DNA from 4 places in the Thalassotalea sediminis genome. Region 4 is predicted to be linked to each of the others. Evidence: predicted binding sites of a transcription regulator. Region 4 holds the regulator's gene; each other region holds the start of a gene.
What was found. Region 4 encodes LexA, which represses DNA repair genes until DNA is damaged. Its sites were predicted from a motif close to TACTGTATNNNNATACAGTA; they were not measured.
Positions count from the first base shown of each region.

Region 1: QUE09_RS09460 (DNA polymerase II) is a predicted target of LexA. The motif match lies at 1,301-1,320, and genes of this name have one in related genera.
Region 2: imuA (translesion DNA synthesis-associated protein ImuA) is a predicted target of LexA. The motif match lies at 1,048-1,067, and genes of this name have one in related genera.
Region 3: QUE09_RS03545 (YebG family protein) is a predicted target of LexA. The motif match lies at 977-996, and genes of this name have one in related genera.

Region 1 is NZ_AP027361.1:2,057,361-2,059,573, reverse strand. It holds gene dinG (ATP-dependent DNA helicase DinG) at 1-1,247, opposite strand, end outside; gene QUE09_RS09460 (DNA polymerase II) at 1,356-2,213, shown strand, end outside.
Region 2 is NZ_AP027361.1:2,242,088-2,244,300, forward strand. It holds gene QUE09_RS10305 (hypothetical protein) at 1-44, shown strand, start outside; gene QUE09_RS10310 (SOS response-associated peptidase family protein) at 203-973, opposite strand; gene imuA (translesion DNA synthesis-associated protein ImuA) at 1,074-1,754, shown strand; gene QUE09_RS10320 (Y-family DNA polymerase) at 1,756-2,213, shown strand, end outside.
Region 3 is NZ_AP027361.1:783,055-785,267, reverse strand. It holds gene QUE09_RS03550 (M48 family metallopeptidase) at 1-565, opposite strand, end outside; gene QUE09_RS03545 (YebG family protein) at 589-912, opposite strand; gene QUE09_RS03540 (DUF3718 domain-containing protein) at 1,332-1,685, shown strand; gene QUE09_RS03535 (isocitrate lyase) at 1,762-2,213, opposite strand, start outside.
Region 4 is NZ_AP027361.1:152,157-154,369, reverse strand. It holds gene coxB (cytochrome c oxidase subunit II) at 1-261, opposite strand, end outside; gene lexA (transcriptional repressor LexA) at 826-1,449, opposite strand; gene QUE09_RS00675 (substrate-binding periplasmic protein) at 1,778-2,213, shown strand, end outside.

The DNA.
Region 1 (2,213 bases), 1.9 Mb from region 4:
ATTGCCCATAAGGCATGAAAATTTTCTAACCGTTGATTTAAAAACCCGTATTCAGAGAGTAAAGGCTCAGCTAGATAACTTGCTACTTCACCATCTTTCACGGCTTCCATGAGCAGAAAGTAAAGCTTATTAGCGTTGTTTAAGCACTTTTTACTTAGCTCTTCCAAATCTTCTGCAGGTTGTTTAATTGCCTTAGGCAGTACACCGTGCTCAAAGCGGTAAATAGTAGCGTCTTTTGCTGACGAAAATTTAGTGTGTTTTTGTGAGGTAAAGTAGTGACTCTTGTTGGCTTCAACAAACGTAAGTACTTTTTGTAAGTCGGTTAATAAATCAGTGCAGTCATCGGCCAATTTTAATGAGGGAGATATGGCACTTTGTGACTTGATTAATTTTGCCATTTTTGCAGATAAGTCTTTTAATTTTTCTAGCCATTCTGTTGCGCCCTTTAAACCAATTGCAGCACTTGAATGATCACGCGTGATTTTAGGTAAATGATGTGCTTCATCAATAATGTAATAAGTATCTTCTGGCTCTGGTAATATTTTACCCCCACCCATTTCTAAGTCGGCTAACAGCAAACTATGGTTTATTACCAATACGTTACTGTTGTCCATTGTTTCCCGCGCCTTATGGAATGGGCAATGCGTGTGTTCAGCGACATTGCGTAAACAACTATATTTGTCTGATTGTATTAACTGCCAAATATGTTGTGGGATAGGATCTGTCCACGAGTCCCTATCTCCTTGCCACCGGTTTTCTTTTAATGCCTCATGTAAATGTTTGAGCAGTTTTAAATCAAATTCAGAGGGCTTTTCAGCAAAGGTAAAGCCTGCTTGAGGTGTGTCTTGAGCGCTAACCGCAGCGGCTAACTTTTGACGGCAAACATATCGCTGGCGTCCTTTTACGAGGGTGAACGAAAAATCAATACCACTATGTGACTTTAAGAATGGGAGATCCTTTTCTACTAACTGTTCTTGTAACGCTACCGTTGCAGTTGAAATACAAACTTTTTTATCTCGTGCGATAGCAAGAGGAATAGCACCTAACGAATATGCAAGTGATTTACCTGTGCCTGTTCCAGCTTCAATCGCAATAAGTTTACGGTGTTTGCTGTATTCACCCGCAAGGGTTTTTGCGATTTCGGCAATTAAAAAAGTTTGCTGTTTTCTCGGATTAAAGTTCTCTAAATTTTCACCAAAGGCTTTATAAGCCGTTCTAATTGCTTGTTTTATTTTGTCGGAAAGCATAGAAAGCTTTAACTCCCTGTGACAGTTTATTCTAACGTCGTTTTAATTTACAATGCTGTATATAATAACAGTTCGATTAACTGATTGATAACGTTTTAAGGAATTTATTTGCTGCAGTTAAGCAACACGATTAAAGGCTTTATTTTAACAAGGCATGCCTATGATAGTCGAAATGGCATTGTACTGTCTTATTGGGTTAAAACCGTTGATAAGATATGCCTTGTTAATGTTTATGGTGAGCAAGCTTTATTTTTTATCGAAAATGATCAGGTTAATAAGGCGCTATCCATTCTAAAAACTGGCAATGTTAACGTGAGTAAAACCGTAGCGTTAGCGTTAAAAACGTTTTTACAAAAGCAGGTTACTGGTTTTTATTTTGATTCGATGCAACATTTTTATCGCGCAAGAGAATTATTATCACAACATCATATTAAACGTTACGAAGATGATATTAGACCTGATGAACGATATCTTATGGAACGTTTTATAACTGCTAATGTAGAGTTTGTCTGCCGGCACGTCTCACCCAATGAGTTATCTGTCCCTGCTAGTTATGTAGCAATTAGAAGCCGAAGTCTTGTTGAGGGTAGGTTACGTTTCCCTATCAATTTCTCCATTGTATCGTTAGATATTGAGTGTGCGTTGAGCGGAGCCTTGTTTTCAATTGGACTGCATTTGAAGACCGATCAGCAAAATACTGTTAATACTGTTTTTATGATAGGCAATGATACCGGTTGTTATTCAAAGAAATTACAACATGATGAGGCCCATGAAATATACCAGCATGTTGTCTGGTGTAAAAATGAAAAGCTTCTACTGGTAGCATTACTAGACTGGTTTAATCATTATGACCCTGACATAGTTATTGGCTGGAATGTCATTAATTTTGATTTTCAAATATTACAGCAGCGATTTGATTTATATCGTATAGATTTTTCTATTGGTCGAGATGGACATTCACCTCGA
Region 2 (2,213 bases), 1.8 Mb from region 4:
TTGCTAAACGTAGCTTTCATCAAGATGAAAAGTTAACAAGCTAAGATATAGGCGCTCATATCGCATCTTACCCTTTTGGTTAACGTCGCATTCCCTGCATCTATTTTTCATAAAATAATGATATAACTTGTTATCGCAAGCAACATGAAAACAAAGCCAACAAGCAATTATATTTTACGAATATTACACATAAACATAAAAGCTAGTATGCATCGGCTTCAATAAAAATAGGATCTGCCACCGCTTTAAAGGTACTGGGTTTATCAATTTTTACTGCAGATAAATCTTGTCTAATCGCGGGTTTAAGTAAGTGTGTAAACGCTTGTACGTCTTGATAGTTAGGATCTAACCATGCATCAAGTGTTATTGTATCTTGCGGTAACATCAGTGGGCTTGCTTTTGTATGAATCCGTTTAAGTTTTTCGTGAGCGGGTAATGTAATAATACTGCAGCCAATAGTCACTTCCCCTGTTTCTTTACACACATACTCTTTATACAAACCACCAAATGCGATAGCACCATTAACCGCGGTCATATCATAATAATGTTGAGGTACTTTTCTACTTCCTTGTTGTATAAATTCTGTTTCACCGAAGCCTTTAGCAACAATAATACAACGAGACTGTCTAAATGGTTGATAACCGGCTGTTCTAGGTACATTCAACTTATCATAACGTGTATTAAAGCTAGTATATCTAGAAGGTTTAAAGCCATTGTTTGATGGTTCTAGTAACAGCCACCATAGCGCTTGTTTCATATAACGTTGTGCCTGTTGTTGAACAATAACTTGCACAGGGCTCGCCGCGCGTACAAAGCGCTTGGGTTGCACAGGAGATAAATTTAAATCAACACCTAATTGTTTTATCAACGCCAAAACAAACTGATCATCTGTAATATTTAATCGACCACACATTACGCCTCCAAAAGCAAGTAAGGATAAAAATACTAAGTAATTTTTTAATAATAAATTCAATTACTTTCATAAAGAAAAACGAATTGTCTTAAAATTTATCAAATTTGTGCTAGAAAATCGCCACCTTTCATTTATACTGTATATAAATACAGGTATTATTATGAATGAATTAATTGAATTACTCCAACATCAGCATTTGGTTTGGCAAGGTTCAATCAAAACGCCAGCACAAAAAAAACAATCAACAGGCTTTGAAGAATTGGATCAACACCTTGATGGTGGTTTCTTACAAGGTGTTACTGAAATAAGGAGCATGGAAGGCATTGGCGAACTGCGATTACTATTACCAACACTTAAATATGCAATTGAAGAACAACGATTAGTCGTGTTTATTGCCCCTCGTGGGTTAATTAGTCCGCAAATGTTGGTAACTCAAGGTTTTGATCTCCAGAACTTTTTACTCGTATATCCAGATAAACACCAAGACGCTTTGTGGACTGCAGAGCAATGCCTTCGTAGTGGCGTTTGTCATAGTGTAGTGATGTGGTTCGATAAATCATTAGCAATGCACCAAATAAAACGCTTACAAATTGCTAGCGAAGCTGGCAATAGTCATCAGTTTATTTTGCGTACCAACAAACAAGAATCTTTGTCATTACCCGTAGAGTTAAGTCTATCTTTAAAACCTCACCCTCAAGGTTTAATAGCTTGTATAAACAAGCGTAAAGGTGGCTGGCCTTCGGATAAGTTTATTATCAACATGGAAAAGTACTGGCCAATGCTAACGCTACAGCCATTACCAAATAATTTAGTACCATTTCCCAAGGTAAAGGTGAGTTAATATGACTTTATGGCTTTATCTTTATTTTCCTACACTACAGTTAGATGCAATGTACTTACACAAAGAAAAACCAGCTTTGCCATTAAGTATTATCGATGAGAATAAAAATGAAATTGTTCAGCTAAATTCATCAGCTCGTACAGAGGGGCTACAAGTGGGTATGGGTTTAGGCACCGCATCTTCACTGTGTAGTCGATTACACGTTAAATCCTACGATCAAACGTTAGAGAAGCGAACCTTAACACGTATCGCAAAATGGCTGTATTCAGTGACAGCAGATATTGCATTATGCCCACCAAAAGGCTTGCTCCTTCGAGTCAATAATATGTTGACCTTACATCAAAACTTAGACTGTTACTGGCAAACGCTATCTCAACACTTAAATCGACTCCCCTTTAATTATTGCTATGCCACTGGTTACTCACCGCACATGGCAAAAATCTTAGCAAAGCAGCAGAT
Region 3 (2,213 bases), 630 kb from region 4:
AATGAGGCAGCATCATGAGTAGGTAGTTAAGCTTTATTTGCCCGGTATTATCACAACTCCCCCATCGCGCTTTATACTGCCTAATAGCGAGACTACTTGGATACATGCTCATTTGTTGACTGTATACCGCTATTTTTTCGCTTAATATCAGTTCTGCCTGCTGCTTAAGCCATTGTTCTATTGCTTTTTTAATACGTGTAAGATTATCAACGGGCGATATATTATTTTTAGGTAAACACAATGTAATCACAAGACGGCGTTGTTCATAGTTAACATTAGCTTTTTCACCAACTTGCACGCTAATCGGTATTAGTTCACCAAACAACCAAAGCTGGCCATTATCATGCAGCTTATTTTGAAGGTGTTGGGCTTGCTGCTGTTCAATAAGTACCTTTTCAATCCAATTACGTTTTTGCCAAACAAGGTTTTCAATATATGCTATTGGCACAGCATAAGGCGCTTTTACGATAACTTGGTTATCTTTTACCTGTAATGCAATACGCTTTCGCTTATTACATCGTAATAACTGAAAGTTACCTTGTTTTTTATTTAAATGGTTTAACACAGCGTTTATGTGCTTAACAGCTGTTAAGCAGCGTTACTTGAATCTTGCACTTGGCTTTCATCTTCTTTAGTTGCCGGCATTTTTTCTTTTTTGGTAACGGGTTTTTTAGCTACTTTCGGTTTCTTGGCTTGCAACGCAATAAGAACCTCTTCTCTATGTTTAGCTAAATAAACACTCAGTTCTTCTTTATCAGCATCACTTAATTCAACAGGTACTTTAGTTAACATTTCGGAAAGGTTGTCCGCCATGTCTAACATTTTGTCGTATTCATCAGCGGCTTTTTTATCCATGAATGTTTCAACCTCCACACCTTGTCTTATAACAACAAATCTACTTTCAACGGCCATTGGCTTCCCTTATCTAACAGGTAACATTAATTGATATACCAATCTTAATTGGCAAATACAGCCAAACTGTATATTTACACAGTAACAATACGTTATTTATCAAAAAATGCAATCATAAAATGTTAAAGCACTGAAATTTTCTCGCTATTCATCGTGCGATAACTAACATTGCATGTAAATTATATTTCTAATAGAAGGCTGAATGTAAAAGTTCATGTGTAATTTGTCATTTTAAAATACTTGAAAAAGTTAAAACTTCTTTTAAAACATGATAGTAAAAACTTTTTACCGCTATACCTTTCTTCATAAGTCGTTACATAGGAGGCGTTTTATAACGATCTTTTTTCGTTATAAGCAGTCATTATTAAGTAACAGTAACCCAGTATTTAGAATCTACGTTAGACCTAATGGAGAAAGTCATGAAATTATTACCAATGATCACCACTATTACTGCAACAACTTTTGTTTTACTTTTAAGTGCGAATGCCAAAGCGACACCACTCGATAAATACGTCGAACAATCTTTAATTGCGGTGTGTAAATCAACAATGAAAGGTAATTTATTTAAATTTCATAAAACACTAAAGTTTTATCGTTTACAACAAAAAACTATCGCAAATGGACTCGTGTGTAATGGTAGCAATGTAACCGAATTTGCGCGTAAACATGGCGCTTATAAAATTGCAAATAGATTAGAAACGCACTTAGACAATAATACTTCGATTGTCGATATCGCGGCTGTCAATAAAATGGGGGTTACTTTTGAAGAATGATCATTAACGACAAAAACGCCCGTCTAATAACGGGCGTTTTTACTTATTTGTCGTATCGTTTACTTAACAATTACTATTAAGCAATATTGGCAAACTGATTCATTGTATTATCTTTACCGCCAGCTTTTAGTGCCGCTTCACCAGCAAAGTATTCTTTATGATCATCGCCCATATCAGAGCCAGCCATGTTTTGATGTTTTACGCACGCAATATCTTGGCGAATTTCTTGACGCTGAACATTTAATACATAACCCAACATACCTTGTTCACCAAAATACTCCTTGGCTAAATTATCTGTTGATAATGCCGCAGTGTGGTAAGTAGGCAATGTAATTAAGTGATGGAATATTCCAGCCTCTCGCGCCGCATCTTGTTGGAATGTTCTAATTTTTTCATCTGCAACAATTGCTAGCTCAGTATTATCATAGTCAACACTCATCAAGCGATCACGATCGTAACCAGAAACATCCTTGCCATCTTCAGACATTGCATCAAAGACTTGTTGACGGAAATTAAGTGTCCAGTTAA
Region 4 (2,213 bases):
CGTTGCCGGCCAGGCCATAGCAATCAAAATAATAATAGGTATAACTGTCCACAGTATTTCAACTTTTGTGCTTTCATGAAAGGTTGCAGGTTTTACTCCTCTTGATTTACGATGAAAAATCATTGACCAGATCATCGCACCAAAAACCACAATACCTATTGCAGTACAAATGTATAAAGCAAACATATGTAGTCCATAGACTTCGTTGCTTATCTCGGTGACCCCTCGGGTCATATTTAACTTTGAATCAGCCCAAGCCATACCGGGAAATAGCACCCCAGACAACAGCCAACCTAGGTTACGTCTTTTCACTCGACATCTCCTTATACCCTTTCTAAGTCAAAAACATCGCATTTAAATATTACTTGATCCCAATGCGCGTGTTTTTGATGTGATTTTATTGTTATTTTACTGGCGATTTTTTAAACAGGTGAAAGCTCGCCTTATTATTAGAGTTGTTCACTTTCTGTTCTAGAATTACTTAATATTTGATCTGGGTCAATTTTTAATTTGAAAAAGGAATGGGTAAAAATACCAATAAATACAATCGAGTATAAACTCTAATGTACTGAAAGTCGCACCATGAAAGGCTTAGATGCACAGTATAAATTTTAAGCATTTACTCTAAAAAAGTTTGAAATGCATCGTTAACAGGGTGTTTGTTTTTTAAACAAAAATTTTTCTTTCTATTAGCTTTTAACAAGAGTTAGGGAAAGTAAAGATAGGGATATGGCGTTCAAAGGTGTTTTTTTAATCAAATAAAAGAAAAGCAGGTATTATTTCATTTTAAGCGTTAACGATACCTGCTCAATATTGCTGAAATAATTACATCCAATCAGCTGCTCTAATTACCCCTACAGCCAACCCTTCAATATTAAAATGTTGGTTAGCTAAATCAACTTTTATGGGTGAAAAATCTACGTTCTCAGCGTGCAAGTAAACAATATTGCCCTCACGTTTTAAGCGTTTTACGGTAACATCATCTTCTACGCGTGCGACAACAACTTGGCCATTTTGCACGTCCGTCGTTTGATGAACCGCAAGTAAATCACCATCATAAATACCGATATCTTTCATACTTTCACCATTTACGCGTAACAGGTAATCTGCAGCTGGGTGAAATAAATTTCCATCAATTTGATATCTTTCTTCCACATGCTCTTGCGCTAAAATAGGTTCACCGGCAGCAACTCTACCTATCAAGGGTAAGCCTTCTTCCACAATAAAGTTACTAGCTAATCGAATACCACGCGAAGTGCCCGGCAGCATTTCAATATAACCTTTCTTAGCAAGCGCTTTTAAATGCTCTTCTGCTGCATTGGCTGATTTAAAACCAAAAAACTCTGCAATTTCTGCTCTTGTTGGCGGCATCCCTGTTTCAGATATTTTTTCTTTGATCAGATCAAAGATCTGTTCTTGTCTAGTTGTTAATGGTTTAAACTCACTCACAATTTTTCCCTGTATATATGGACAGCTTCACTGTTAGTATATACAGCCTGTAAATAAACGCAACTACATCACTGCTACTTTCTTAGCATGTATTACAAATGAACTCTTCTCAATGTTCTATTCAACTTTATCAGGCAGAGGATTAAAGATTTGCGAAGGTGATAAGCAAGGTGTATTCGTATGCCTATTCAAATACCATTAAGATGATAAACGTTGCGGTTTATTTTGTATAATAAGCTAACAAATATGAAATATTCATTGGTAAGTTAAGTGTACATTCCTTTCATTACCACTATAGTTGAAAGTAAAGAACTGTTTAAGATTCCCTATGAAGTATTTAGCTATCACATTGCTGTTATGTTTCGCCTCTTCTGCCTATTGCACTGAAAAGCAGCTTATTTCAGCATTTACCTATCATAAGAAACCGCCGCTCATTATTAGTCAGGAGAAAGAGAGTGGCCTTTATTACGACTTTATTCGATACTTAAATAAACACAGTAAACACTATGTTTTCGAACTGATCTATGTGCCTAGAAAACGCATTGAGAGAATGCTTAATAGTAATAACTTTAACGGCATAATTATTGGTGTAAGCCCAATATGGTTTAATGACCAAAATGAACAGAAATACTTATGGACCTCTCGTATATTTACAGATAGAGATGAAGTTGTTTCTCTGAAAACAACAGCAATTGAATACACTAGTGCGTCTTCTTTAACCGGCTTAACATTTGGTGGTGTACGCGGCTTTTATTATCAAGGAA